DNA from 3 places in the Duganella sp. 3397 genome. Region 2 is predicted to be linked to each of the others. Evidence: predicted binding sites of a transcription regulator. Region 2 holds the regulator's gene; each other region holds the start of a gene.
What was found. Region 2 encodes FNR, which switches genes on or off when oxygen is low (the NO sensors DNR and NnrR bind a similar motif). Its sites were predicted from a motif close to TTGATNNNNATCAA; they were not measured.

Region 1 (10,088 bases), 220 kb from region 2:
AGTAGGTTTTCTCCCAGTGCGAGCGGAAGTAGGCCGGGTCGCTGGCGCTGTCGTCACCGCGCAGGATGTTCAGGCTGTCCTGGTTGGGCGTGGCCACGTCGCGCGGATAGATGCGCATGCCGCTGCGCTGCACGGTCGGTTCCACCGAGATCGGCGGCGCCAGGCCCTCGATCACCGGCGGCAGTACCTCGCCGCGCTGCAGCGAGCCGGTGGTGGCCAGTTGCTCGGTGCGGGCGAAGTCGACCGCTTCTTCGCGCGGACGGATGCCGTGGTATTCGGGCACGGCGGTCTGCTGCGAGTTCAGGGTGGTCTGCTGCATGCCGGTACCGCTACGCAGCGTGTCGGCGCCGGTCCAGCCGCTGGCGCGCCACATGGTTTCGTGCTCGTCGATGTCGATCGGGTTGAAGTCGTCGATGATGTCGGCCGCGCGTTCGGCGGTTTCCTGGCTGCCAGTGTTGATGGTCAGCACCACATGGCCGCGATTCAATGCTTCCGCATAGACGCTATGGTCAGCGTGTTCGCGGCCCAGCAGGTCGCTGAACATGGTCTTGACGCTGCCGAGGATCGATTGGTCATCGTTGATGTGATGGGTGCCGGCAACGCCGACGGAGTCGCTCACGCGGATGGTGTCGCGGTCAAAGCCGCTCAGTATCAGTTCGTCCTTGGCGCGGTTGGCTTCGGCACTGGTTTCGAATACGGCTGCGAGTACGTGGGTCATGATGGTCTCCCTTGATTTAGGACGCATGAGGTCGGTTGCAATACCAGTCTACGTGTTACGGCTTGAGTTTAGCGCTCGTTTGCCAGGATGAAAGCACGTTTGGATGTCGTAGCTAGGCTTGCAGAAATGCACCTTCGCCGGGGCGAAGGTGCCATGTTTTATGCCGTCAGCAGTTGTTGCTGGAAGGCTTTATTGAACGCCGGAATGTCATCGGGTTTGCGGCTGGTGATCAAGTTTCGATCGACCACCACCTCGCTGTCTTCCCAGCTTGCGCCGGCGTTGTGCAGGTCGCCTTTCAGGCTGGGCCAGCTGGTCATCTTGCGGCCATCCACCAGGCCGGCGTCGATCAGGGTCCACGGGCCGTGGCAGATTGAGGCGATCGGTTTGCCGGTGGCGCCGAAGTCGCGGACGAAGCCGATCGATGGCTCGGACAGGCGCAGCGCGTCCGGGTTGGCCACGCCGCCCGGCAGTACCAGGCCATCGTAGTCGCCGGCCTTGGCGTCTTTCACATCGAGCTCCACCGCAAACTGGCGCGACGCGGTCAGGTGCTCGAAGCCTTGCACCTGTTCGCCTTTTGCTTTCGGCGAGATCAGCGTGACCTGGGCGCCGTGTTGCTCGAGGAACTGGCGCGGTTGCTCGTATTCGACCTGTTCGACGCCGTCGGTCATCAGGACGGCAATGCGCTTGCCGGACAGGCTGCCGTTATCGGGCTGGTTCATGTTGTCCTCCGTGAGTGGAATAGGGCCTATCAAGATGCCATGCTCTGGCACGCGCGCCTGTGCGCGCACGAACATTCGGGACGCTTCCGGGTTAAGCCGGTCGGTTTTGACCTGGATCAAGGATTTTCATGCTCCTGATCAATACACTTGTTCTCGCTACTTAATCATAAAAATATGCCGGGTGGCATAGGCCGTACTTACCGTGCGGCAGATTATTGACGTGGGCCAGGCCCACATACTCGGTTGCGTCGGCAGCACTGCACACGCATGCCGGCCACCGAGAGCAGGTTACCTTTAAAGGAAGTGAAAATGAGCAAACTGATCGCCGCAGCAGCCGTCCTGGCAACCCTTACATTGAGCATGAGCGCCGCGATGGCGCAAGAAAGCCCCTTGCAAGTCCGCGCCCGCGCGGTGTACCTCGACCCCGCCGACAAGTCGGCGCCGGTGGCGTGCACAGGCGCGTCCGACCGCCTCACCGTCAGCGACAAGACCATTCCCGAAGTCGATATCTCGTACTTCTTCACGCCCAACTGGGCGGCCGAGCTGGTGCTCACCTATCCGCAAAAACACGATGTGTTCCTCGATGGCGGCAAGATCGGCAGCTTCAAGCACCTGCCGCCGTCGCTGCTGCTGCAATACCACTTCACCAACAGCACGCCGTTCAAGCCATACGTGGGCGCCGGCGTCAACTACACGCGCATCTCGAGCGTCAACCTGCTCAATGGCGGCGCCGACCTCGAGAACGACAGCTTCGGCCTGGCGGTACAAGCCGGCGTGGACTACCAGCTCGACAAGAACTGGTCGCTCAACTTCGACGTGAAAAAGGTGCAGATCCGCAGCGACGTATTCATCGGCGGCGCCAAGGCCAGCCGGGTGAAGGTCGATCCGGTGCTGATCGGCGTAGGGGTCGGTTACCGATTCTGAGGCTGGGTTACGCTGTTGTCATGAGGCTATAATGGGGTATCCACGTTTGTCGTCACCAATGGAACCCCGCCCATGCGCAAGACACTGATACTCCTGATGCCCCTGCTGCTGACGGCCTGCGTCGATGACTCGGCCTCGTACTTCGTCGACGGCAAGGCCGGCAGCCACGCGCTGACTGTGCACCGCGCGCAAAAATACTTTTGGAGCAATGTCACCACGGTCGAGCTGATCATGCAGCGCCTGCCCGACTGCATGCGCCGCTTCGAACTGACCGACCTGCCTGCCGACGAAGTGGAAATCGAAGTGCTGTCCGGTGGCGACAACGTCTGGACCCTGCGCTCGGGTAGCGAGATGTGGCAAGTGGAATCGCAAACCTGCACCATGTATCCCGACGTCAAGGGCGACGGCGGCGAGTTGATCGGCGTGTTCCGCGATGATGGCGGCAAGTTCGTTTTCGAGGAGGCGGTGCTGGAGCCGGTCCCGGTGCCGGTTCCGGTTCCGGTGCCGGTGACGCCGGCTGCGGCGCCAGTGCAGTAACCGCCAGTCGCCGGCTCTTGCGTCGTCATCCTCGCGAAGGCGGGGATCCATAGAACATTTGAATCGTGCCACCGTCTGCACGAGCCAACATGATTTCACTGCCGCATGGATCCCTGCCTTCGCGGGAATGACGGCTTTAAGAGCCTGCGGTCGAACGGTTAGCGGCTCAGAGCAACGCGCTGCGGGCTGTTGCGTGCACGCTGTGCTACCACTGCAGGCTCCTCCCCACCGAGCCTGAACCGGCTCACCAGCTCCGCCAAGTTGCCCGCCTGCTCCTGCATACTGCCCGCCGCCGCAGCGGCCTGTTCCACCAGCGCGGCGTTTTGCTGCGTTACCGTATCCATTTCCGTGATCGCCATGTTGACGTGGCCGATGCCCGTACTCTGCTCGCTCGAGGCGTCGGTGATCGCCGCCATGATCTGCGTCACCTTCGACACGCTGGCCACCACCTGGTCCATCGTCGTGCCCGCTTCAGCCACCAGCAAGCTGCCGGCGCTGATGCTATCCACCGACGAGTTGATCAATTCCTTGATTTCCTTGGCCGCCGCCGAGCGCTGCGCCAGGTTGCGCACTTCGCTGGCCACCACCGCGAACCCACGGCCCTGCTCGCCGGCGCGCGCCGCTTCCACCGCTGCGTCTGCACCACTTGCGAGACCACCTTGCCACCCTGCGCCGCCACGCTCGAGGCCGACTGCACCATGGTGTTGGCCTGCACCGCATTGGCGGCGTTCTGGGTCACGGTGGAGGTCAGCTCTTCCATCGACGCGGCCGTCTCTTCCAGCGAACTGGCCTGCGACTCGGTGCGCGCCGACAGGTCCATATTACCGCTGGCGATCTCGCCCGAGGCGGTGGCAATGGTGTCGGCGCTGCGGCGGATGTCGCCAATGGTGTCCGACAGGCGCTGCTGCATGGCTTTCATGGCGGCCAGGATGCTGTCCTGGTCGCCGGCGCCGGTGCGGATCTCGGCGCTGAGGTCGCCCTCGGCGATGCGGCGCGCCACTTCGCCCACGTGGGCGGGGTCGCCGCCGATCGAGCGCCGCACGCTGCGGTTGACCATGCTGACGATGCCCCACAGTAGCGCGCACACGACCACCAGCACGCCACCCGACGTGGCCAGCGACGCGTGGACGGCGCCGTCGATGTCATCGATGTACACGCCGGTGACAGGTCCCACTCCCACGGCGCATAGCGCTGCACGCGGCTGAGCTTGGGCACCGCCTCGGTGCTGCCCGGACGGTGCAAATAGTAATTGACGTAGCCGGCGCCTTCCGGCGACGACTACTGAAAGTCAATTGAAAGGTGAGAGACATGTGCACAGAAGAAACAAAATCTGTCAGAATGGCGATAACCTACCTTAACAATTATGCTTTTTATGAAACTTCTCCTGTCGGCGGCGCTGGTGGCCTCGTGCATCTCATCCAGCCTGGCGGCCACGCCTGCTGACCAGCCGTCGCCGGCGGCCAGGCGCGCGATCGACAGCGCCAGCTGGCTGGCCCACGTGACCACCTTGTCGTCGGACCAGTTCGAAGGCCGCGCCCCCGGCACGCCCGGCGAAAAACTTACCACCGACTACCTGCAACAACAGTTCAAGCAACTGGGACTGGCGCCCGGCAACCCGGACGGCAGCTATGTGCAGGCGGTGCCGGTGGCGGCCATTTCCAGCTACCCGACGCTCAGCTACACGGTCGGCGGCAAGCCCACCCAGCTCAAATTCGGCGATGATTACGTGGCCTGGTCGGCGCGCCCGCAAAAAGAAGTCGACCTGCATGGTTCCGAGCTGGTGTTCGTGGGTTATGGCGTGCAGGCGCCAGCGTTGCTCTGGGACGACTACAAGGGCATCGACGTCAAGGGCAAAACCCTGGTCATGCTGATCGGCGAGCCGCCCGGCGCCAAGGGTTTCGGCGGCGGTGCCAGCCAGGCTGGCGGCTACTACGGCCGCTGGGCGTACAAGTTCGAGATGGCGGCCAGGCTGGGCGCCGCAGGCGCCCTGCTGATCCACGATCCGAAGACCGCCGGCGCCTCGTACGAGGTGGTGCGCAACACCTGGACCAACGAGAACTTCTTCCTCGACAGCCAGGCACCGAACCCGGACTTTCCACTGGTGCCGGGCTGGTTGCACCACGACCGCGCCAGGGCGCTGGTCACGGCCGCCGGCTTCGACCTGGACAAGCTGACCCGGCAGGCCGGCAAGCGCGACTTCCATCCCGTGCCGCTGGGCGCCACGCTCAATTTCACGGAAGTGAACGCCTGGCGCACGGTTGCCACCAGCAACGTGGTGGCGCGCATCGAGGGATCGGACCCGCAACTCAAGCACGAGGTGGTGCTGTACAGCGCGCACTGGGATCATTTCGGCATCGACGAGACCCTGCCCGGGCCGCGTCCGCAACAGATCTTCCACGGCGCGCTCGATAACGCCGCCGGCGTGGCCGCGCTGCTGGAAATCGCCAAAGCCTACCAGGCGCTGCCGGTGGCGCCCAAGCGCACCATCGTGTTCCTCGCCACCACCGCCGAGGAACGCGGCCAATTGGGCGCGCGCCACTACGCGCGCCAGCCGCTCTATCCGTTAAAAAACACCGTGGTGAACCTGAACATCCACGGCATCAACGTCTGGGGCCGCACCCGGTCGGTGCAACTGCGCGGCATGGGCAAGTCCAGCGCCGACGACGTGGTGGCCGCCGTGGCGCGCCGCCAGGGCCGCGCGCTGCGCCCGGAGGGCCCGCTCGAATTCGGCAACATGTACCGCGGCGACCAGTTCGAATTCGCCCGCGTCGGCGTGCCGGTGGTCACCCTCGGCGACAGCCTCGACTACGTCGGCCGGCCACCGGCCTGGGGCCAGGAAAAGCAGATGCGCTACCACGCCCAGGTCTACCACACGGTACACGACGTGGTGGACCCGAAATGGGATCTGCGCGGCGCGGTGCAGGACATGAATTTGCTGTTCGAGGCGGGATACCGGTTTGCGCAGGGTAAGGACGGGCCGGTGTGGCGGGAGAAGGTGGAGTTCAGGCGGTGAGGGTTGGGTAGAGGTCGTGCCAGCGCGGGTTGGATTGATGAACCAGGTCGATCTTCCATTCGCGGCGCCATTTTTTAAGGTGTTTTTCGCGGGTAATGGCGGCGCGGATGTCGCTGTGCTGTTCGTACCAGACCAGGCGCTTGACATGGTATTGCTCGGTAAACCCGTGCGCCAATGCTTCCTTATGTTGCCAGACGCGGCGGATCAGGTCGGAGGTGACGCCGATGTACAGTGTGCCGTAAGGTTTGCTGGCGAGCATGTAGACGTAGCTGAGCTTTTGCATACTGGTTGGACGCCGCCACGACTCAAAGGTTCCATGGATCCCCGCGTGCGCGAGGATGACGGATTAACCGCAAACGATAAGCCGTCATCCCCGCGAACGCGGGGATCCATAGACAATAACGGAACTCGTGACGTCACACCGCCCGCGGCTTATGCGCCGCCAGCAACCTGGCCGCGATCGACACCCCCACCGGCGACTCCGGCCACTCATCCCCCGGCCCGAACCACCGCGCCTCCGCGATCTCGCTCTCATCCACACGGATCTCGCCGTCCAGGTAGTCGGCCGTAAACGCCACCATCAGCGAATGCGGGAACGGCCACGACTGGCTGGCGAAATATTGCAGGTTGTGCACGCGCAGGCCCACTTCTTCGTACACCTCTCGGTGCACCGCTTCTTCGATCGACTCGCCCGCTTCCACGAATCCGGCCAGCGCCGTGTAGCGTTTGTACGGCGAACTGGTGTGCATCGCCAGCAGCACCGAATCGCCCTTGCGGATCAATACCATCATGGCTGGCGAGATGCGCGGGTACGCCATCATGCCGCAGGCCGGGCACTTGAAGCAGCGCTCGCCCTCGAGCTGCGCCATCGGCGTCGCACATACGCCGCAGTAGCGGTGCGTGCGGGCCCATTCGGCCAGCTGGAAGGCGCGCCCGGCCAATCCCAGGAAACCATCATCGACCACGCCGAACAGCGAGCGCAGGCCGTGATAACCATGCTCGGCGTCGGGCGCCACCGCGGCGTCCAGCCAGGCCAGCTGGTAGTACACGCCTTGCCACAACCCCAGCGCGTGGATGCGCTCGGGGGCGATCGGCAGGGCGGCGACGATGGCCGGCGCCGGCAAGCCCAGCGTGGCGTTGTTCAGCAACAACTCTCCACGGTGAAAGACAAAGGTGCGCGGGTGGTCGGTCGCTTGCGGGCGGATCAGGGGTTCGAACGTGGCGGGCGTAGACAGCATAAGGCGGGCTCGATAAAAGGCGGGGTTCCATCTTACCGCCTTTCAGATTTGCCCATCGTCATCCCCCGAGCAGGCAGTGTTTTACATTGTTGCTCCAAGGCCAAAATGTGACCATTTCCCTGCGGCTAAACGGTATGATAGGTGAACACTTGCGCCGTCTTTTTGTTACCTGACCCCTGCCTTCATGACCACTCCTGCCCCTGCTGCCGCCCCTGCCGTGACGAACAACCCAGCCAGCGCGCTGGACAATGTGATGGCGCTGGCTGCGCAAGGGCGGCTGGCGATTGCCGACCTGTTCGGCGCGGCGGCAGTGCTCACCGAAAGCGGCCAGCCGCAGGTGGCCATCGCCCTGTACCACACCTGGATCGCCCATAGCGACGCCCGGCTGATCTATGCGGCCTGCTTCAACCTGGCGGTGGTGCTGTCGAACACCGGCGACGATGCCGGCGCCGAGGCGGCCTTGCGCAAAGCCATCGCCAACAATGCCAATTTCGTCGAGGCGCGTCTGAACCTGGGCAGCCTGCTCGAGCGCACCGGCCGGCCCGATGACGCGCTGGCCATGTGGCAGTCGATCCTCGACGGCGGCCTGGTGCCAGACATCAAGACCACGCCGGCGCTGTACGTGCAAACCCTGAACAACCTGGGCCGCCTGCTGGAAATCCGCCGGCGCTACCCGGAAGCGGAAGCGATGCTGGCGCGCAGCCTGCACGTCGATCCGCAACAGGCCAACGTGATGACGCACTGGGTCCACCTGCGCCAGAAGCAATGCGCCTGGCCCGTGTACAGCGGCCTCGAACACATCTCGCAGGCCACCATGCTCGAGGGTACCTCGGCGCTGGCCATGCTCAGCGCGTCCGACGACCCGGCCATGCAACTGGCGGCCGCGCGCCGCTTCGTGGTGGAAAAGGTCAACGCCGCCGTCGCCCCGCTGACCGGCGAGCATGGCTACGGCCACGCGCGCCTGCGTGTCGGCTACCTGTCGTCGGACTTCTGCTCGCACGCGGTCTCGATCCTCACCGCCGAGCTGTACGAGCTGCACGACCGCAGCAAGGTCGAGGTCTATGCCTTCAGCTGGAGCCGCGAAGACGGCTCGCCGCTGCGCGCACGCGTGGTCAAGGCGATGGACCATTACATCCGCATCGATCACCTGACCGACGAGCAGGCCGCGCGCGCCATCCGCGCCCACGAAATCGACATCCTGGTGGACCTGCACGGTCTCACCCTGGGCGCCCGGCCCAACATCCTGGCGTACCGACCGGCGCCGGTGCAGATGACCTACCTCGGTTTCCCCGGCAGCACCGGCCTGCCCGGCATCGACTACGTGGTGTCCGACGAATTCCTGATCACGCCGGACATGGCCGAGCACTTCAGCGAAAAGCCGCTGTATATGCCCGACGCGTTCCAGATCAACGACCGCCAGCGCCCGATCGCGCCCACGCCCACGCGCGCCAGCGTCAACCTGCCCGACGACGCCTTTGTGTTCTGCTCGTTCAACAACAACTTCAAGTTCACCGAGGAGATGTTCGCCAGCTGGATGAACATCCTGCGCCGGGTGCCGAACAGCGTGCTGTGGCTGGTGGCCGACTACCCCGAGGTGCGCGACAACCTGTGGCGCTATGCCGAGCAGGCCGGCATCGACCGCCAGCGCCTGATCTTCAACAGCCGTGCGGTGCCAGCCGAGTACCTGGCGCGCTACCAGCTGGCCGACCTGTTCCTCGATACGTATCCGTTCAACGCCGGCACCACCGCCAGCGACGCCCTGTGGGCCGGCCTGCCACTGGTTACCCGCACCGGCCGCACCTTCTCGTCGCGCATGGCCGGCAGCCTGCTGCGCGCGGTCGATCTGCCGCAACTGATCACCGACAACCTGGCAGACTACGAGGAACTGGCGGTGGCGCTGGCGCACGACCCGGCCCGCATCGCCGCCATGAAACGCCAACTGGCCGCCAACCGCCTCAACTGCGCGCTGTTCGACAGCCCGCGCTTCGTGCGCAACTTCGAGGCAGCGTTGCAGCGCGTGGCCAAGCCGGCCGCGCCGCGCCTGCCCGCACCGGCGCACGCGGTGCGCCCGTCCGAGGTGACAGCAGCAGAGGCAGCACCGGCGCCGGCACAGCTCGACCAGATCCCGATCATCACGGTCTCGCACAACGCGCCGCAGCAGATCGAGACCCTGCTGGCCAGCGTGCGCCGCTTCCACAGCAACCGCGTGACCATCATCGACGGCTCCAACCCGGACGTCGCCGAGCAGATCCGCGCCATCGCCGCCAACTACGACAACGTCGAGTTCATCGCCCTCGGCTACGACATCGGCCAGGGCCCTGGCCTGGCCTGGGCCATCGAACACCTGGGCCTGTCCGGCGAAGCGCTGCTGCTTGCCCCCGACGTGGCGCTGGTCAACGACGGCCTGCTGGCGGCGCTGCATGCCGAGCTGGCGCCTGGCATGTACGGCGTGGGTGCGGTCCACGCCGTGAACGAACTCGGTTACGACCGCCCCGACGGCGCCTTGCGCTACCTGCACCCGGCCTGCCTGCTGGCCAATATCGACGTGGTGCGCCAGTGGCCGCTGCCGATCAAGCACGGCGCGCCGCTGATCGCCGCCATGCTGGCCTTGAACCACAGCGGTAACACCGGCCTGATCAAGCACCTCGACTGGGTGCGCGCCGATCTCGAAGGAGCCGAAGGTGCACACACGCCGCGTTTCCTGCAGCGCACCGGGGCCGGCGCGGTCGCAGCGGTCCGGGCCCACCACTACGACCTGCCCGGCGCCGCCGCCACCGTCAACACCGACCTGCTGCACTTTGTGCCGACGACGGCGCGCAAGCTGGTGGACGTGGGCTGCGGCGACGGCACCCTGGCCCGCGCCTACCGCCAGCGCAACCCGATCTGCAATATCACCGGCATCGAAGCGGAACCCAGCCAGGCCCAGGCCGCCCGCCAGC
Region 2 (10,088 bases):
GCCGCACCACGAGCCGTTGCCGCGCATCGGCAGCATTCTCCAGCGCGACGGCGATTTATGGCTGGGCACGCCAGGCGGCCTGCTGCGCTACGATCCACGCGCCACCACGGTCAGGGCTTACCGCCAGGGGCCGGCTGCCGCCGGCGCCCTTTCCGACAGCCGCGTTACCACCCTGCTGGAAGCGCCCGACGGCATGCTGTGGGTGGGCACCCGCAACGGCCTGAATCGCTTCGATCCGGCCACCGGCCGCGCCGAGCAGATCCTGGCGGAGCCGGATCGCAGCGACGGTTTGCCACAGGGCCTGATCAACGCGCTGGCGTTCGATCGGCGCGGCCGCCTGTGGGTGGCCACCAACAGCGGCGGCGTCGCCATCCTCGACGGTCGGACCGCCGGCGGCAAGCCGCGCTTTCTGCGGCTCGCCGTCGGCGCCGGCGTGTTCGGCAAGATCGCCAGTTCGCTGGGCCTCGACGCCAGCGGCCGCATGTGGGCATCGGGTGGCAACGGTATTGCCGTGATCGATACCGAGACCTTGCGCGTGCAGCTGTTCGGTCGTGCCGACGGCCTGGTGTTCCAGTCCTATTTCGGCGGTGCCGGTGCCAGCACCGCCCAGGGCGAGCCGGTGTTCGGCACCTCGGGGGGGTACGTGGTGGTGCGGCAGACGCCGGCGCAGCGCTGGAAATACCAGCCGCAATTGGTGGTGAGCAAGGTGCAGCTCGACGCCCGCCAGGTGGCGGCGGCGCCGCTGCTGGCGGCGGACGGCCGTGGCCTGGAGATCCCGGCCGGCACCCGCAACGTCAACATCGAAGTGGCCTCGCTCGACTATTCCGCCAGCGCGCGCAACCGCTACGCGTTCCGCCTCGAGGGCTACGACAAGGACTGGGTGGAAGCCGACGCCAGCCACCGCATCGCCACCTACGCCAACGTGGCGCCCGGCACCTATCGCCTGCACATGCGCGGCAGCAACCGCGAAGGCGTGTGGAGTCCGCACGAGCTGACCATGGCGCTGCGCTTCCTGCCGGCCTGGTACCAGACCTGGTGGGCGCGCTCGGGCGCGGCGCTGGGCATCCTGCTGCTGGGCTGGGGCCTGTACCGCTGGCGTATCCGCCAGCTCGAGCACGCCAAGTTCCAGTTGCAGCACGAGGTGTATGCCCGTACCCGCCACCTGGCGCGGGTGCACGCCATCGTCAAGTCGATCAACGACCAGCTCGACTTCGACGCGCTGCTGCAGGCGATCCTGCTCGAATCGAGCGCGATCGGCCAGGTCAGCGGCGCCTGCGCGCTGATCCGCGAACCCGGTGACGGGCGGTTGCGGGTGCACGCCAGCTGGCAGGCCAGCGTGGTGCCGCCGTACGCGGCCATGACACTGGCCGAAACCCGGGCGCTGCTGGTCGATGGCGCCGAGCTGGTCATGCCCGAAATGTACTTGAGCGGCGCCGGCACGGTGCTGGCGGTGCGCATCTGCAGCGGCGAAGAGGTGCAGGGCTACCTGGTGTTCGAGCAGCAGCGCCCGTTTGCCGGGGGCGACCTGGAGATGTTCAAGGCGCTCAAGGAGCCGTTCATCTCGGCCTTCCAGAAGGCCGACGCGATCCGCGCCATCCAGCAGGCGCGCGCCGACGCCGAAGCCTCCACCCGCGCCAAGAGCGACTTCCTGGCCAACATCAGCCACGAGATCCGTACGCCGATGAACGCCATCCTCGGCTTTGCCGGCCTCGGTGCGCACCTGGACCTGCCGGCCAAGCCGCGCGACTACTTCCACAAGATCGACCGCGCCGGCAAGAACCTGCTGGGCATCATCGACGACGTGCTCGATTTCTCCAAGATCGAGTCCGGCAAGCTGGCGCTGGAAAGCGTGCCGTTCGACCTGGCCGACGTGCTCGACCAGGTCGCCGACCTGTTCTCGTGGCGGGCGGCGGAAAAAGGCCTGGAGCTGGTGGCCTGGGCCGACCCGGATGTGCCGGCGCGCCTCAATGGCGATCCGCTGCGCCTGGGCCAGGTGCTGATCAACCTGGTGGGCAACGCCCTCAAGTTCACCGCGCGCGGCGAGATCGTGCTGCATGTCACGCGCGAGACCGGGCCGGGCCCGGATCCGGACGCTGACCGCTTGCGGTTCGCCGTGATCGACAGCGGCGTGGGCATCAGCGCCGAGCAGCAGCGGCGCCTGTTCCACGCCTTCAGCCAGGCCGACAGCAGCACCACGCGCCTGTACGGCGGCACCGGGCTGGGCCTGGCGATCTCGCAGCAGCTGGTGCGCGCCATGGGCGGCGTGATCGGCGTCGACAGTACGCCCGAGCAAGGCAGCCGCTTCCATTTCAGTGTCGCCCTGCCGCCGCTGCCGGCGCCCGACGCGACGATGGAATTACTGGCGGCGCTCGCTGGCAAGCAGGTGCTGGTGGTCGATGACAGCGCTGCGGTACGCACCATGTGCGCGCAGCAGCTGGCGCACGCCGGCCTGCCGGTGTTGACCGCTGCGACCGCCGAAGCGGCGGCGGCAGCGGTGGATGCGTACCTGGCGCCGGCGCCGGTGGACGTGGTGCTGCTCGACTGGGACATGCCGGCCGCCGACGGCGCCGACACGGTGCGGCGCTTGCGCCAGGCGGCCATGACCACGACCGGCGGCGCGCCGGCGATCGTGGTCATGGCGACCGAATACGGGCGCGAGGCGGCCATGCGCGCAGCCGGCCAGTTGGGCATCCGCCACTGCCTGACCAAGCCGGTCAGCCGCGCCCGCATGCTGCTGACCATCGCCCAGGCGCTGGGCCTGGCCGCCGACGAACCGGCGGTGGCGCCGTTGCCGCCGCGCGTGCTGTCGGCGGCGGCGCAGCGCCTGGCCGGCGCCCGCGTGCTGGTGGTGGACGACAACCAGATCAACCAGCAGGTCGCGCGCGAGGTCTTGCTCGGCGGCGGCGTGCAGGTGGACCTGGCCGGCACCGGCATGGAGGCGGTGCGCATGGTCGAGGCCTGCCGCTACGATGCGGTGCTGATGGATATCCAGATGCCGGAAATGGATGGCTACGAAGCGACCGCGCTGATCCGCGCGCGCCATTCGGCCGCGCACCTGCCGGTGATCGCCATGACCGCGCACGCGGTGCCCGGTTTCCGCGAAAACAGCCTGGCCATGGGCATGAACGACTACATCACCAAGCCGATCGAGCCGGAGCGGCTGTTCGAGGTGCTGGCCGGCTGGATCGTCGGCCGCGCCGCGCCGGCGCTGGCGGCGCCGGCCACGCCCGCCCTCACCTGGACGCAGGCCGCGCCGGAAGCTGATGACCAGGCCGCCGCGCCCGGCATCGATACCGGCGCCGCGCTGGCGCGCCTCGGCGGCAACCGCCGCCTGCTCACGGTGCTGCTGGAAAAATTCGTCGAGGAATTCGCTGTCACGCAGGCGCAACTGGCCACCGCCATCGGCGCCGGCAATATCGAGCAGGCCGCGCTGCTGGTGCACAAGGTCAAGGGCGCGGCGGGCAACCTGTCGATGGGCCAACTGCACCGCTGCAGCGACGTCCTCGAGCAGCAACTGCGCAGCGACCCGGACCAGGCCGCCCCTGCGCTGGCAGCATTCGGCACGGCACTGGCGACGGTGCTCGATGCGGCCCGCGCGGGGGACCCTGACGATCGTTAAAGACGTTGTGAATTCGCCAAGCTGGGCGTAGCATAGCCTGGCAGCACATTGTTTTTATCCACCCTGAGGGAGTACACAATGATTAAACAGAATTTCGATCAACTCAACACCATGCTCGCCAAACTGGCCACCGACGATGGTTTCCGCGACCGCATGCAGAACGACCCCATCCGCGCGTTGGGCACGCTCGGGATCGAACTCGATCCGGCCAAGGTGCCGGCCGCGCGCCGCCTGCCGTCCAAGGATGCGGCCGCCGCCGACCATGCCGCCTTGGCAAGCAAGCAGATCGGCGAGAACGGCATGGTGCTGTTCATGTTGTCCGGTGTCTCGGTGGCGCGCCTGGCCTCCTGATCCAACCCTGACCGGCTACTCTGCCACCTGGCCGAGGCCGGTCTCTCCATAGCGCAGTTCCACCATCTCGCGCTCACCGCTCGCGGCCACGCCGCAGCCGCACACGGCGATCACCGCGTGGCGCAGGTGGTCGAGCTCCAGCATGGTTTCGATATCGATGTCGTTGATGGCGGCGGTGATAAACGCCGGCAAGCCCGCTTCGGTCGCCAGCAGGTAAAACGTCTGCGACAGGTGGCCGGCGTCGAGCGACATGGCGCGGTACGCCTTCTGGTGATTGCGGTACTTCCAGAACGAGCGCTCCACCCGGCCCACCATCACCACCTGCATGGCCGCGCCGGCCAGCCAGTACTGGTCCGCCACCATTTGCAGCGCCAGCGCCGCCGCCTGGTCCGGCGTGGTGGCGCGCAGCGGCTGCAGCGTATTGTCGACCGGATGGTAGTGGTACAAGCCCGGCGCCAGGCCGTCCACCCGCTGTACCAGCACGAACGCTTCGACCGGATGCAGGCCGCCGCCCGACGGACTGGTCTTTTTCAGCACGTTGGCGTGCGGGCCGATGTGGCGCACTTCCTGGGCGCCGAACGTGCGCTGCAACAGGCGCGCCGCCACCGCCAGCGGCAGGCTGGCGCTGGTGTCGTAATTGCGGCCCGTGTAGCGGCGCAGCAGCACCTCGTCGAGGAAACCGGTGGGAGCCGGCAGCGCCACCGCTGCGCCGATGCTTGCCACCTGCTGCACCGGCGGCGGCGGGTTGCCGTGGCGCTCGAGCAGCTCGTCGAAACTGGGCGCTTCCATGCCGGTATCGCTGCGCACGTCGTGCCAGCGCGAGAAGGTATGCGCCAGTGCCGCCAGCGGCCGCCAGTGCAGCGTGCGCAAGGTGTCGTCGCGTGCGCGCAGGGCGCCCGGCGCCGAATCGGGCGCCGCGTCCTCGGCCAGCAGCAGGCCGTGGGCGAGCAGCCGGTCCACCACTGCCGCGCCATGGCGCTGCGCCAGGTCCGCGTGCGCGGTCCACACCGATGAACCGACTGCGGCCAGCGCGGCCAGGTCGGCCGCATCGACCTCGATCTCGCGGTCCAGGTGCGGCGCCAGCGCCAGCCAGCGGGTGCTGGCCGCCAGGGTGCTGGTACCGGCAAACAGCGCGGCCCAGTCGATGTCCAGTTCTTCGCGGGGTTCCAGGTACAACACGGCGCAACGGCGGAGGTTCATGGTCTTTATCTCTGCTCAAGTTAAGAAATCGGCAATAACCAGGATGAGTCTAGCGCATCGGCCAGCTGCGGGGAAGTGGCGGATGCGCCGCAATACCCGATGGCGCCGGTGCGGCATCGACCAAAAAGCATGGGAGATGGTCTACACTGTCGGTCATGATCAAAGACCTGCCGTCGCTGGTGCTGCCCGGCGCCACAATCGACATCCTCAAGGCCAGCTGCGCCACGTGCAGCATGCACCAGCTGTGCCTGCCCATGGGACTGGGCAACGAAGACATGGAGCGGCTCGACCAGATTATCGGCCGCCGCCGCAAGGTCGCGCGCGGCAATACTCTGTTCCGCATAGGCGATCCGTTCCAGAACCTGTACGCGATCCGCCTCGGCCACTTCAAGACCTACCAGGTCAACCGCGAAGGCGCCGAGCAGATCACCGGCTTCCAGATGGCCGGCGAGCTGCTGGGCATGGACGCCATCAGCACCGACCTGCACCATTGCACGGCGGTGGCGCTGGAAGACAGCGAAGTGTGCGAAATTCCGTTCGCCACCCTGCAGCAGCTGCTGGCCGAAATGCCCACGCTGCTGCGCCACTTCCACCGCATGATGAGCCAGGAAATCACGCGCGAACAAAGCGTGATGCTTTTATTGGGCAATATGCAGGCGACGCAGCGCTTCGCCGCCTTCCTGGTCAACCTGTCGTCGCGCTACGAAGCACGCGGCTATTCGCCCAACGCCTTCCAGCTGCGCATGTCGCGCGAGGAAATCGGCAACTACCTGGGCCTGACCATCGAGAGCATCAGCCGCCTGCTGTCGAAGTTCAAGAAGGAAGGGCTGGTCAAGGTGAGCAACCGCGAGATCGAACTGCTCGAGCCGCACACGCTCAAGGCGATTACGGCCGGTACGCAGACTTGCGGTTGATCCCACCCCCTGAACCGATGGGGTCGGACCCCGTACGGGGTCCGACCCCGGTTGGCTGTGCGGGGTAGCGGCTGCTTAATCGGCTACCAGCGCTACACCACGCTCCTTCGGCCACACCCACGCGCCCGCCAGGCGCCAGTCGCGTTTTTCTCCTTCCACCAGCACCACCCAGCGGCTGCGCTCGAGCATGGCCAGCGGCGCCTCGAAGCGGCCCGCCGTATCGGGTTGCAGCGTCGCTTCGATGTCCTTGTCGGGCAAGGTTGCGTGTGAAAGTCTTAGCCGCATGGGCTCGGTCATGCCGCCGCCGTGCAAGCGTTGTACTTGCCCCGACAGCACGCTGCGGCTGGCGTCGTAGGTCAGCGTCATCGACAGGCCCATGGCGCTGGCCACGCGGTCGCGCGTCAGGTCCTGGTTGATGGCCTTGCCCTGCTTGTAATAGTCGCCGACCACCACCGGGTCGGGCGTGGAGAACGCCAGGTAAGCGGTAAACGCGCTGCCGGCCACCACGATGGCCGGGCCCAGCATCAGCAACCACGGCCAGCGTTGCTGGTACCACGGGGTGACGGTGCTGTGTAGATGGTGCATATGAATACTCCTAGCGGGGGACGATGAAGACCGCAGTTTCGTTGACGTGCAGCGCCGGGTCATCGACAGCCGTGAGCGCCACTTCGATCCTGTTCGAGCCCGGCTGGGCGGCGCCGTGCGCGGTGCGCAGGCGAATCGGCACGCCGCGCGTTTCGGTCGCATCGAGCCGCACCGTATCTGGCGTGACCAGGGCCAGCGACTCGATGCCGGCGACGCTGATGCGGTACGTATGGGCGCGTTCGGTGGTATTCATGATCTGCAGCCGGTAGACGTTTTCGATCATGCCGTCTTCCACTTCGCGGCCCATGGCGCCGCGGTCGCGGATCACGTCCATCTTGAGGGGCACGCGCAGGTACAGGGCGGTACTGGCGCCGGTCACGATCAGCAGCAGGACGGCGGTGTAGATGCGCACCCGGGGGCGCCAGGTGCGGCGGCGGATCTCGGTGGGCGTCAGGTGTTCGTCCAGTGCGCGTTCGGTGGCGTAGCGGATCAGGCCGTGCGGTGCATCGATCTTGTCCATCACGCCGTTGCACGCATCCACGCAGGCGGCGCAGCCGATGCACTCGTATTGCAGGCCGTTGCGGATGTCGATGCCGGTGGGGCACACCTGCACGCACAGCGAACAGTCGATGCAGGCGCCGCCGGTATTGGCTGCCTGCTTGTGGCGCGGGCCGCGTGGCTCGCCGCGCTTGGCATCGTAGGTGATGACCAGGGTGTCGCGGTCGAACATCGAGCTCTGGAAGCGGGCGTACGGGCACATGTACTTGCACACCTGTTCGCGCATCCAGCCGGCGTTGCCGTAGGTGGCAAACGCATAGAACAGCACCCAGAACCATTCCCACGGTCCGAAGTCGAAGGTTTGCACCTCGACCATCAGATCGCGGATTGGCGTGAAGTAGCCGACAAAGGTAAAACCGGTCCACAGGGCGACCGCGCCCCAGGCCAGGTGCTTGGCGGTCTTTCTACCGAGCTTGTTGGCTGACCACGGCTGGCGGTCGAGCAACATGCGCGCGCTGCGCTTGCCCTCGATCTTGCGCTCGATCCAGAGAAAAATTTCGGTATACACCGTTTGCGGACAGGTGAAGCCGCACCACACGCGTCCGGCCACGGCCGTGGCCAGGAACAGCAAGTAGGCGCTGATGATCAGCAGCACCGCCAGATAAATGAAATCCTGGGGCCACAAGACCATGCCGAAGATGTAGAACTTGCGCGTGGTCAGGTCGAACAGCAGCGCCTGGCGGTCGTTCCATTGCAGCCACGGCGTGCCGTAGAACGCCAACTGCGTCAGCCAGGCGAACAGCCAGCGCAGGCGGGCGTAGCGGCCCGACGTTTCGCGCGGGTAGATTTCCTCGCGCGCCGCATACATCTTGACGACCTGGGTCTCGGGCGCACTCATTTTGCCGGTTCCGCTGGCGCGGCAGGTGCAGGCAAGGGCTGACTGACATCATTGGACAAGCTCCAGATGTACGCGGCCAGCACGTGCACCTTGGCGTCGCCGAGGAAGTCGCCGAACGCCGGCATGGTGGCGTTGCGGCCGTGGCGGATGGTCTCCATGATGGTGTCGGCGCTGCCGCCGAACAGCCAGATTTTATCGGTCAGGTTCGGCGCGCCCAAGGCCTGGTTGCCCTTGGCGTCGGCGCCGTGGCAGGCCATGCAGGCGCCGAATTTGCCTTTGCCGAACACCGCCTTGATCGGATCGGCCGTCGAGCCGGACAGGCTCAGCACGTAGTGGGCGACGTTCTCGATATCTTTTTCGCTGCCCACCGCTGCGCCCATCGGCGGCATGGCGCCCACGCGGCCATGCAGGATGGTCTGCTTGATGATCTCGGGCGTGCCGCCGAACAGCCAGTCCTTGTCGGCCAGGTTGGGAAAGCCCTTGTTGCCGCGTGCATCGGAGCCGTGGCACTGGGCGCAGTACGTGAGGAACAGCCGTTCACCGATGGCGCGCGCTTTCGGATCGGCCGCCACTGCCTTGAGATCCTGCTGCTGGTACTGGGCGAACAGCGGACCGTATTCTTTCTCCGCCTGTTTCAGTTCGGTCTTGTAGTTGCCGGTGGAGCTCCAGCCCAGCTTGCCGGCGTAGCTGCCCAGGCCCGGGTACAGCACCAGGTACACCAGCGCGAAGACGATGGTGATGTAAAACAGCCACATCCACCAGCGCGGCATCGGCGTGTTCAGTTCGGTCAAATCCTGGTCCCAGACGTGGCCGGTGGTATCGACATTGACGTCGCTGCGCTTGCCTACCCGCGCCTTCGATTGCGCCCACAGCAGGATACCGCAACCGACAATGCCGAGCAGGGTGAGGGCGGCGATGTAGTAATCCCAGAAGCCGCTGGTAAAGTCAGCCATGGTCACTCTCCTCGTCGCGCAGTTCATCGTCCATGAAGGGCGCTTGTGCTGCCTGGGTAAAATCGGTTTCCTTGTGGTGGAAATAGGCCCACCACACGATGCCGATGAAGGTGACAAACGACACCACCGTCATCACGCTGCTGGCCTGGTCAAACAGGTTCTCGATAGCCATGTCAGTTCCTTGCTTTGATTAATGTGCCCAGGCCTTGCAGATAGGCGATCAGGGCGTCTTCCTCGGTCTTGTCCTTGAGCTGTTCCGGCGCGGCGGCGATGTCGGCGTCGGTGTACGGATCGCCCAGCCGTTGCAGTGCGCGGAGCTTGGGCACCACGTCCTGCGGCACCAATTTGGTCTTGGCCAGCCACGGGTAGTTGGGCATATTCGATTCCGGCACCACGTCGCGCGGATTGGCCAGGTGGGTGCGGTGCCACTCGTCGCTGTAGCGGCCGCCCACGCGCGCCAGGTCGGGCCCGGTGCGCTTGGAGCCCCACTGGAACGGCCGGTCATAGACGAATTCGCCAGCGACCGAGTAATGGCCGTAGCGCTCGGTCTCGGCGCGCAGCGGCCGCACCATCTGCGAGTGGCAGTTGTAGCAGCCTTCGCGCACGTAGATGTCGCGCCCGGTCAGGCGCAGCGGGCTGTACGGCTTGAGGCCGGCCACCGGCTCGGTGGTGGACTTCTGGAAGAACAGCGGCACGATTTCCACGGCGCCGCCGATGCTGATCACCAGCGTGACCAGGGCGATCAGCAGCCAGGGATTTTTTTCGATCCATTCATGCGAGAATTTCATGGGTACTCCGGGGTCAGTGGGCTGCAGCCAGGGCAGGGATGGGGGCGGTGACGGTGGCGCGATGGCGTAACGTCATCCAGGTGTTGTAGCCCATTACGCACATGCCGCTGAAGTACATGAAGCCGCCCAGCACCCGCACCGCGTAGTACGGATAGGTCGCTTTCACGCCTTCGACAAAGGTGTAGGTGAGGGTGCCGTCGGGGTTCACCGCACGCCACATCAGGCCCTGCATCACGCCGGCAATCCACATCGCGGCGATGTACAGCACCACGCCGATGGTGG
Region 3 (10,088 bases), on a different contig from region 2:
TAAACCCCATGTCCTGCTTGAGTCGCTGCACCTGCAAGGCCAGCACCGGGTCGCCCAGGAAGTGGTAGTTGTGCAGCAGGACCAGCTCGCGCAGCGTGTCCGACTGGTCTTCGAAGTAGCTCCGCTGCAGCGCGGTGACTTCCAGCTCGAGCAGATCGAGCGCGTGGTCATCGCTTTTCTGGATGTAGCGGTCGATCAGCCCCTGGTTGAAGGCGCTCACGGCGATCTTTTCGTCGGCGGCGCCGGTAAACAGGATCTTCTTGCACGGCAGGTCGCGCACCTGCTCGCAAAATTCCAGTCCATTCATCTGCGGCATCGAGTAATCGACCACCAGCACCGACGGCGTGGCGAAGCGCTGTGGCTGGCCGGCGATGCGGTAGATCGCGTCGACGTCGAGCGCCACGTTGAACTGGTCGCCGGCCTGGTTCTGGGTATCGAAATTCATGTGCAGCGGCATGGGCATGGCCTGGCGCCCCTGGTCGCTGTGGCGCAGCCATTGCAGCGCCGTGGTGGTGTCGTGGAAGGTCTTGCTGGCGTGGATGGGGTCGAGCTGGAACGACAGGCTGCGCAGGAAGGAATCGCTGTCATCGACCAGCACGGTCAGGGTGGGATGGGCATACAGGGGCAGGGGCGTGGGCTTTTTTTGCATGATCATTTCGCCAGTGACGGTTGCAAGGGAAATTCCAGGATGAAGATGGCGTAGGCGCTCTCGCGCGAGACGCAGGCGATGGTGGCGCTCCACGCGTCCATGATTTCCTGGCACAGCGCCAGCCCGATGCCGGCGCCGTTGTGCGGCGGGTACGAGTAAAAGCGGTGGAAGATCAGCGGCTTTTGCTGCGCCGGGATGCCGCAGCCGGTATCGATGAACAGCAGGCGCGGCGGCACATGGCCGCCATCGACCACGATCCGCACCCGGCCCTTGCCGGCGCGCTGGATGGCTTTCAGCGCATTCCTCAGCAGGTTCAGCAGGATCACCACCGACAGCTCGGACTGACCGGCAAAACTGAAATTGCGGCGCACCTCCAGCGCCACCAGCTTTTGCTGGCTGGCGTTGACGAACGGGTAGCGCTTGAGCACCGCTTCCACCACCGCCTCCATCGACACCGTCTCGATCGGCCGCAGGCTGCGCCGCACCGCCGTGGCGCTGAGCAGGAACAGGTCGATCATGTGGTTCATATGGCGCACCTCGAACTGGATGCGCGCCAGGGCGTCGATGGTGCCCACGCGGTCGGCCGGCAATGGCCCCGTGCCTTCCGAGCACATGCGCAGCAGGCCGCGCACATTGGCGTCCACGCTGGTGAGCGGGGTGCGCAGCTCGTGCGCCACGGTGGCCAGCCCGGCGCCCAACCCCGCCAGCTTTTCCTGCGCCAGCACCTGGCGGCTGATCTTGGCGGCCGCCAGCACGGCAATGGTGAACCAGTGGATGGGCAACTGCTGCAATACCAGCCGGCTGGTCAGGGCCGCAGTGTCACCGATCAGCGCCGCCGCCGCTACCGCTAGCGAAGTGCCGATCAGGTAGGCCTTGAGGGCCACGCCGGTGTCGAAATGGAACAGCACGATCAAGCCGATCAGCAGCGATTCGCTCCACACACCCGATGCATGGTTCATCAGGAACATATAGGTAAAGAAGAACGGGAAGATGTAGCTGAGCGTGACCAGCAGGTACAGGTCCAGCATGCGGCGGCTGAACTGGCGCGCGAACAGGCCGACCGCGCACAGCACGATCCCCACCAGTCGCAGCGGCAGGCTTTCATATTCCTGAGGAAAAAAATGCTGCCAGACCACGTAATACAGCGGCATGGCGACCGTGCCTATGCAGGCGAGCAGCAAAACGCGCACGGTCGCATGGTCTTCGCGGCCATGGTATTGGAGCAGCGACTGCACCACGCCGGTTTTCCAACGTTTCCAGAATTCTAGCAGTGTTTGCATCATGGCAAGAAATTACTTGTCTGTGAGACTTATCATCGCCCGGATTTGCGACGCACTCTAGCGTATCAAGAAGGATGTTGATCTTGATCAATTGGTTGGGGATTTTTATGCCTCAAGGTGATGACGAGCTTCATAAAAAGACAATTTCTCTTAAAAAACAGGAAAATCCTATGATCAACATTAATTCCAACAATAATTTGTTCCGACCGTCGATGCTTGCTGCCGAGCACGATATGCCTGACTATGTGCGCCGGCGCATGGATGCGCATCACGTCACCCGCATCGAACAATTACTCGGCGGCCAGCATCCGCATGCCTGGCAACCGGTGGCAGCGGGCGCTGTGTTTTTGGCCGGTAACGATTACCTGTGCCTGGCCGGCGAACCGGCGCTGGTGCGTGCCCAGGTCAACGCGCTGCAAGGTGGCGAGGGCGAACAGCTGATGTCGGCGGTGTACTTGCAGGAAGGCAGCGCCCAGCATCGGCTCGAGCACAAGTTCGCGCGCTTCATGGGCGCCGAGGACGCGATCCTGGCGCAATCGGGCTGGGCCGCCAACGTGGGACTGGTGCAAACCCTGGCCGAGCCGGGCATCCCGGTGTATCTCGACATGCAGGCTCATGCCTCCCTGTGGGAAGGCGTGCAGTCGGCCGGCGCGGTGCCGGTCTCGTTCCGCCACAACGACATCGAGCACCTGCAACGCCAGGTAGCGCGCCACGGGCGCGGCGTGATCGCCGTCGATGCGCTCTACAGCACCAATGGCAGCGTGGCGCCGCTGGCGGAGCTGGCCGACCTGGCCTGGGCCACCGGCTGCGTGCTGATCGTCGACGAGTCGCACTCGCTGGGCACGCACGGGCCGCGAGGAGCGGGACTGGTGGCCGAACTGGGCTTGCAGGACCGTGTGCATTTCCGCACCGCATCGCTGGCCAAGGCGTTTGCGGGACGCGCCGGCATCATCACGTGTTCCAGCCATTTCAAGGGCTACTTCCTGTCCGAGTCGCGCCCGGCCATCTTCAGCTCCTGCCTGCTGCGGCACGAACTGGCATGGTTCGACGCCGCCATCGATTTCGTGGCGGCGGCCGACGAACGCCGGGTTGCACTGCACATCAAGGCCTGCGCGCTGCGCGAGGAACTGGGGTCGCTCGGCTATAACGTCAGCGACGGCACCGAGCAGATCATCGCGCTGGAAGCGGGCCCGGAACCGAAGACGCTGGCGCTGCGCAAGCTGCTCGAGCGGCGCGGCGTGGTGGGCGCCATGTTCTGCGCGCCGGCCACGCCCAAGAACCGTTCGCTGGTGCGCCTGACGCTCAACAGCGGCCTCGATCGCGACCAGTTGCGCCGCATCGCCCAGGCGTGCGACGATATCCGCGACCTGGCCGATGTCGAGAACTGGTCGTCCACGCGGCGGTTGCACAAGCTGGCGCTGGTGTGAGAGGGCGAAGTCACGCGGGTACGCTCGGCGGCGCGGTACGCTATCATGGCGGCTATGAACGAAGAATCGACAACCCTCTATGAAGTGATCGGCGGCGAGGCGCGCGTGCGCGAGATGGTCGACCGTTTTTATGACCTGATGGACCTGGAACCGGAGTTCCAGCTGCTGCGCTCCGTGCACGGCCCGTCGCTCGAGAACGCCAACCAGCGCCTGTTCATGTTCCTCAGCGGCTGGATGGGTGGGCCCGACCTGTACCAGGAGGCGCACGGCCATCCGCGCCTGCGCATGCGCCACATGCCGTTCGCCATCGGCACCCAGGAACGCGACCAGTGGCTGCGCTGCATGGCGTGGGCGATGGAAGACGTGGGCATCGACACCGAGCTGCGCGTGCGGCTGATGAACTCCTTCTTCCAGACCGCCGACTGGATGCGCAACAAGCCTGATTGATCCCATGACCGAATCTCAATTTTATGTTTTGCTGGCGCTGGTGCTGGCGGCGATTGTGCTGTTGGTACTGGTGTTGCTGCGCCCGCGCGGCAGCGCCAGTCTCGATGGCGCCAGCCTGGCGTCGATGGCCAACCTGGCCGAGCGCATCGAACGGGTAGAGCGCGAGGTGCGGGTGCAGCTGCAAACCACGGCGCAAGCAAGCCACGCGGCCACGGTGCAGCAGTTCGACGGCATGCGGCGACAGCTCGAATCGCAAGGGCTGGTCGCGCGCGACGAGCAGACCCGCAACCTCAAGCTGTTCGCCGACAGCATGAACCAGACCCTGGCCCGCCTGACCGAATCGAACGCCGCGCGCATGGGCGAGGTGCGCGCCACGCTGGAAGCGAAAATCAAGGATCTGCAAGCCGACAACGGCGCGCGCCTGGAAGAGATGCGCAAGACCGTGGACGAGAAGTTGCACGCTACGTTGGAGTCGCGCCTGTCGGCGTCGTTCCAGCAGGTGTCCGAACGGCTCGAGCGCGTGCACCAGGGCTTGGGCGAGATGCAGCAGCTGGCGCTGGGCGTGGGCGACCTCAAACGCGTTCTCACCAACGTCAAGACGCGCGGCACCTGGGGCGAGGTGCAGCTGGAAATGCTGCTCGAGCAGGTGCTCACGCCCGAGCAGTACGCCAAGAACGTCGAGACCATCGCCGGCAGCGGCGCGCGGGTGGAGTTTGCGCTCAAGCTGCCGGGCCAGGTGGAGGGCGGTGCACCGGTGTGGATGCCGATCGACGCCAAGTTCCCCAAGGAGCAGTACGAGCGCCTGCTCGAAGCGGCCGACCGTGCCGATGCCGACGGCGTGGCACTGGCCGGGCGCGAACTCGAACGCGCGGTGCGCGGCGAGGCCAAGACGATTTCGGAAAAATACGTGTCACCGCCGCACACGACCGATTTCGCGATCCTGTTCCTGCCTACCGAAGGCCTGTATGCGGAAGTGATGCGCCGCCCCGGCCTGGCCGACGAGCTGCAGCGGCTGCATCGCATCAGCATCGCCGGGCCATCGACCCTGAGCGCGCTGCTCAACAGCCTGCAGATGGGTTTCCGCACGCTGGCGCTGGAAAAACGCTCGTCGGAAGTGTGGCAGGTGCTGGGCGCGGTGAAGACGGAATTCGCCAAGTTCGGCGACGTGCTGGCGGCCACCAAGCTGACCCTGGAACGCGCCGCCAAGAATATCGAATCGGCCGAAACCCGCAGCCGGCAGATGGCGCGCAAGCTCAAGTCGGTGGAGGCGCTGCCGAGCGAGGCGGCGCAGCTGTTGCTGGGGCCGGAGATCGACCAGCCGGAAGGCTAGTAACCTCGACCAACCGTAGCGAGCGGCCTGTTATCGTCTTGAGTAGCGGAAGCGTACGGACGTACGCTGAGCAACGGAGAGGCGATAGCGGGACGCGCAGCAGGTTGGTCGAGGTTACTTAAATCAAGCCTTCGAAGGGCAGGATGTCCACTAGGTCGCCAGCGGCGACATTGCCCTGGTCGTGCGCCAGCACCACGATGCAGTTGGCGGTCGTCATCGAGCTGAGGATGCCGGAACCTTGCGCGCCGGTGAGCCGCACTTGCGGCGCGCCGTCCGGTCCGGGGGCGACGATGCCGCGCTGGTACTCGGTGCGGCCCGGGCGCTTGCGCATCGCCGCTGCTGCCCGTGCGCGCAGCAGCGGCGGGTGTGCTGCCGCTGCGGTGGTGCCCATCATGCGCAGCAGCGCCGGCCGCGCGAACAGATAAAACGACACCATCACCGCGACCGGGTTGCCGGGCAGGCCGAACAGCCAGGCACTGGCGCCGCCATCGCGTACCTTGCCGAAAGCGAGCGGTCGGCCGGGCCGCATGGCCAGCTTCCAGAACGCCACGTCGCCGAGCAGCGCCATGATGTCGCGCGTGTAGTCGGCCGCGCCTTCGGAGACGCCGCCCGACGTGATGATGGCGTCGGCGCCGTTGCACGCCGTGCGCAGCGCCGCTTCCAGCGCGGCAGGATCGTCGCGTACGATGCCCAGGTCGATCACTTCGCAGCCCAGCCGCGCCAGCATGCCGAACAGCGTGTAGCGGTTGCTGTCGTACACGCAGCCGTCGTCGAGCGGCTGGCCCAGTGCGCGCAGTTCGTCGCCGGTGGAAAAGAATGCCACCCGCAGGCGGCGCCGCACCGTTACTTCGGCGATGCCGAGCGAAGCGACCAGGCCCAGATCGGCGGGCCGCAGCAGCTTGCCGGCGGCCAGCGCCACGCCGCCCAGCGCCAGGTCTTCGCCGGCCAAGCGGCGATTGGCGCCAGGGGCGATGCTGCCGGCAGCGATGGTGACAGAGTCCTGGCCGATGGCGACCGCCAGTTCCTGCGGCAGCACGCTGTCGCAACCGGCCGGCATGGCCGCGCCGGTCATGATGCGCACGCACTGGCCTGGTTCAACCGTGCCAGCGTGGGCCCGGCCGGCGTAGGCGATGCCCGCGACCGTCAATGTCACCGGCACGCCATCGGACTGCGGCAGATCGGCGCCGCGCAGAGCGTAGCCGTCCATGGCCGAGTTGTCGTAGGCCGGCACGTTGATCGGCGAGATGATATCGGCGGCCAGCACCCGGTCGAGCGCGTCGCGCAGCGCCACGGTTTCGGTCTGCACGACCGGCGCCACGCGGGCGGCGATCAGGCGCAGCGCCTGGTCCACTGACAGCGGATCGTTGTCGCTGCCGGTCGCGGTTGCGGTTGCTGTTGCTGTTGCAATATCAGTTGCGGCTGCGGCGGGCGCGTGGCGTTGCAGCTCTTCGAGCGTGTTGATGTTGCGGAAGGCGGCGGCGTCGTCGAACAGCACTTCGGCCACGCGCAGGCTTTGGAACCAGCCTTCCATGCGCCGTGCGCCCGTGGCCAGGTATTGTTCCAGTTGCGGCAGCAGGCTGGCGCGCAGCAGGCTGAAGACGGGATGGCGCTGGCGGCGCGATTCGGCGCCGGGAGCTTGCGGATCGGTTTCCAGCGTCACCGCCAGCGCCAGATCGGCGTCATGCTCGACCAGCGCGGCATGCAGGCGCGCGGCCAGGTCCGACGGCAGGAACGGCGAGTCGCACGGTGCGGTCAGCAGCAGCGCATTGTCGGCCTGGGCGCCACCCTGCGCAGCACAATACAGCAAACCGGTTTGCAGGCCGGCCAGCGGGCCTTCGTAGCCGCCGAGGTGGTCGGCCACCACCGCCACCCCAGGGCCGGCGATGGCCTGGTACCGGGCCAGGTTACGGTTGGCGTTGATGGCGATGGCGTCCACCTGCGGCGCCAGGCGCGCCAGCACGTGGCCGGCCATGGTGGTGTCGCCCAGCGGCTGCAGGCCCTTGTCGACGCTGCCCATGCGCGTGCCGCGCCCGCCGGCCAGTATCCATCCGGTGATCGTGGGTGCCATGTCAGCCTCCGATATAGGACATCTCGACCTTGGCGCCGCGCGCCAGGCCGTCGGTGTCGTTGGTGCGCAGCTCGGAATAACGGTCGCTGCGGGCGCGCCACAGGTGCGCCAGCGCGGTGCTGATTTCGGCATCGGTGCGGCCTTCTCGCAGCAATGCACGCAGGTCGTAGCCGCTGCTGGCGAACAGGCAGGTGTACACCTTGCCCTCGGTGGACAGGCGCGCGCGCGAACAGTCGCTGCAAAACGCCTGGGTCACGCTGGAGATCAGGCCGATCTCGCCGCCGCCGTCCGCGTACCGCCAGCGCGACGCTGTCTCGCCGCTGTAGTTGGCCGCTACCGGCACCAGCGGCAGTTCGGCGCCGATGCGGCGCACCACCTCGGACGATGGAATCACTTCGTCCATCTTCCAGCCGTTGGAGGCGCCCACGTCCATGTATTCGATGAAGCGCAGGATGTACGGCGTATCCTTGAAATGGCGCGCCATCGGCAGGATTTGCTGGTCGTTCATGCCGCCCTTGACCACCATATTGATCTTGATCGGCCCCAGGCCCACCTGGTGCGCCACGTCGATGCCCTTCAGTACATCGTCCACCTTGAAGTCGACATCGTTCATGCGCTGGAAGGTAGCGTTGTCGAGCGCATCGAGCGAGACGGTGACCCGTTGCAGGCCGGCGTCCTTGAGCGATTGCGCCTTGCGCGCCAGCAGCGATGCATTGGTGGTGAGCGTCAGGTCGAGCGGCTTGCCGCTGACGGTCTTCAGTTCGGCCAGCATGCCGATCAGGCGTTCGATATTCTTGCGCAGCAGCGGTTCGCCGCCGGTCAGGCGGATTTTTTCGACGCCGTGGGCAATGAAGAGTTGCGCAATGCGGGTAATTTCTTCGAACGACAGCAGCGACGTATGCGGCAGATACTGGTAATCGTTGTCGAACACCGCTTTGGGCATGCAGTACACGCAGCGGAAATTGCAGCGGTCGGTGACCGAAATGCGCAGGTCGTGCAGCGGCCGCGCCAGGCGGTCGGCAAGCAGTCCGGTGGGCGCTTCGAGCGGGAAGGGGATGGCCGGCGCGCTGGTGCGCTGCGCGGTCATCATGATGACTTTCTCTGACATGACTCGTGGTCTGAATTCTATGCTTGCTGGGATTGAAAGGTCTTGCTGCGCTGCCCTGACGGTGCGCAAGGTGCCTACGATACCACGAGCGGGGATTGCCCGTAATTATCCACCTGGTCAGGCGCAGGGCCATAAAAAAAGGGAAGCGCGAGGCTTCCCTTTTTGTCAACGCAGCGCAACGATCAGCGGCGCGTGTCGATCTGCACCATCGGCTCGTCGTCCTGCGGCGGCAGCGGCTTGCGCTCGCGTGGCACGCGGACTGGCGCCACCACCTTGGCGGCGGCTTCCTGCGCAGCGCGCAGTTTTTCCGGGTCGGTGGCCGCCAGGGTCAGGCCGGCAGAGCCGAGTACGGCTTGCAGGTCGGCTGGCGCCGGTGCTGCCACTGGTGCAGGCATTGCTGCCGGAGCAGGTGCCGAGGCAGGGGCTGCCGCCGGGGCTGGCGCTGGAGCCGGAGCAGGCGCTGGAGCCGGAGTTGCTGCAATCGGTGCAGGCTCGGCGACGGCTGGCGCTTCAACCACTGGCGCTGCCACGACCTGCGCTGCCACCACTGGCTCTGGCGCAGCTGGCGCCGGTGCAGCAGTTTCTGCTACCTCGGCAACTGCGGCCGGGGCGGGAGCTTCTTCCGCAACTGGCAATGCCGATACCACAGGCGCTGCCGGTGCTGCTTCCGTGACGACAGGCGCTTCCGGCGCAGCAGGCGCTGCCACCGACATCGCTGGCGAAGCAGATTCAGCGATGGCTGGCTTGGCTTCGCTGGCAACGTCCACTGCTGCCGGGGCTGGTGCCTCGGCGAACACTGGTGCGGCTGGCGTCACTTCTGCTACCGGTGCAGGCGCGACAACTGCTGCCACGGCTGGTTCGGATGCCGGTGCGACTTCGAACACTGCGGCGGCGTCTGCCATGGCAATTGCCGCAGGGGCGACCGCAGCGGTGGCGACCGGTGCAGCAGTGGTTGCTGCGACCGGGGCTGCGTCAGCTGCCGCACCATCATGCTCGGTATAGCCTTGCTCGCCATCGGCGCCTTCATTGCCTTCGCCTGCCTCGTTGTCCTGGCCTTCGCCATCACGATCGCGACGGTTACGGTTGCGGCCGCCACGACGACGGCGGCGACGCGGCTCATCGCCTTCGCCTGCCAGGTCTTGCGCTTCGCCTTCCGGACCGGCGTTCGGCGCGGTTTTCAGGATGCTGGTGGCTTCGGCTTCAGGACCGGTGGCCGGGGCCAGGATCGACGAAGCGAAAGCGCCCGTGGTGGCGGTGGTCGCTACGGCGGTCGATGCAACAGCCGGTGCTGCGACGCCAACTGCGGTCGCGCCCAGTGCCAGCTCTTCGATTTTCACTTCTGCCGGCGCCTTGTCGCCACGCGGTTCGCGTGGTGGACGTGGCGTGCGTTCCGGACGTTCGCCACGCTCTGGACGCTCGCCGCGTTCCGGACGCTCACCACGCTCGGGACGTTCCGCGCGTTCCGGGCGCTCGCCACGTTCAGCACGTTCGCGCGGTGGCTGGCCTTCGGCCTGCACGCCATCGCGGCCTTCGCGCGGTTCGCGGCCTTCACGCGGTTCGCGTGGCGGACGTGGTGGACGGGCAGGGCGGCCGCTGTCGGCTGCCTTGGTCTCGTCGGCGACTGGACGGGCGGCGCCTGGTTCGCGTTCTTCGCGCTCAGGACGGCCATTCTTGCCGGTGCGGGTGCGGCCGCGCGGGCCACGGGTGGCGTTGCGGTCGGCATTACGGTCCGGCGACGGCGCCTTGACCACGATGGTCGGCTGCTGCGGCAGGACCGGT

Region 1: a site for FNR is predicted at 1,544-1,557, ahead of J2X54_RS00175 (OmpW family outer membrane protein). Genes of this name have one in related genera too.
Region 3: a site for FNR is predicted at 2,007-2,020, ahead of cqsA (alpha-hydroxyketone-type quorum-sensing autoinducer synthase). Genes of this name have one in related genera too.

What each region holds. Positions count from the first base shown of each region.
Region 1 covers NZ_JAVDVB010000001.1:34,319-44,406, forward strand. The annotation lists gene J2X54_RS00165 (hypothetical protein) at 1-718, opposite strand, end outside; gene J2X54_RS00170 (type 1 glutamine amidotransferase domain-containing protein) at 877-1,437, opposite strand; gene J2X54_RS00175 (OmpW family outer membrane protein) at 1,747-2,361, shown strand; gene J2X54_RS00180 (hypothetical protein) at 2,434-2,898, shown strand; partial or broken gene J2X54_RS00185 (methyl-accepting chemotaxis protein) at 3,057-4,176, opposite strand; gene J2X54_RS00190 (M20/M25/M40 family metallo-hydrolase) at 4,271-5,911, shown strand; gene J2X54_RS00195 (GIY-YIG nuclease family protein) at 5,901-6,194, opposite strand; gene nudC (NAD(+) diphosphatase) at 6,328-7,149, opposite strand; gene J2X54_RS00205 (methyltransferase) at 7,334-10,088, shown strand, end outside.
Region 2 covers NZ_JAVDVB010000001.1:258,723-268,810, reverse strand. The annotation lists gene J2X54_RS01170 (response regulator) at 1-3,619, shown strand, start outside; gene J2X54_RS01165 (NHLP-related RiPP peptide) at 3,698-3,970, shown strand; gene J2X54_RS01160 (putative peptide maturation dehydrogenase) at 3,986-5,170, opposite strand; gene fnr (fumarate/nitrate reduction transcriptional regulator Fnr) at 5,326-6,084, shown strand; gene J2X54_RS01150 (FixH family protein) at 6,160-6,669, opposite strand; gene ccoG (cytochrome c oxidase accessory protein CcoG) at 6,680-8,065, opposite strand; gene ccoP (cytochrome-c oxidase, cbb3-type subunit III) at 8,062-9,018, opposite strand; gene J2X54_RS01135 (cbb3-type cytochrome c oxidase subunit 3) at 9,011-9,190, opposite strand; gene ccoO (cytochrome-c oxidase, cbb3-type subunit II) at 9,192-9,806, opposite strand; gene ccoN (cytochrome-c oxidase, cbb3-type subunit I) at 9,820-10,088, opposite strand, start outside.
Region 3 covers NZ_JAVDVB010000006.1:121,609-131,696, reverse strand. The annotation lists gene J2X54_RS20430 (response regulator) at 1-649, opposite strand, end outside; gene J2X54_RS20425 (sensor histidine kinase KdpD) at 652-1,932, opposite strand; gene cqsA (alpha-hydroxyketone-type quorum-sensing autoinducer synthase) at 2,100-3,356, shown strand; gene J2X54_RS20415 (group II truncated hemoglobin) at 3,411-3,803, shown strand; gene J2X54_RS20410 (DNA recombination protein RmuC) at 3,808-5,133, shown strand; gene glp (gephyrin-like molybdotransferase Glp) at 5,252-7,201, opposite strand; gene moaA (GTP 3',8-cyclase MoaA) at 7,203-8,309, opposite strand; gene J2X54_RS20390 (Rne/Rng family ribonuclease) at 8,492-10,088, opposite strand, start outside.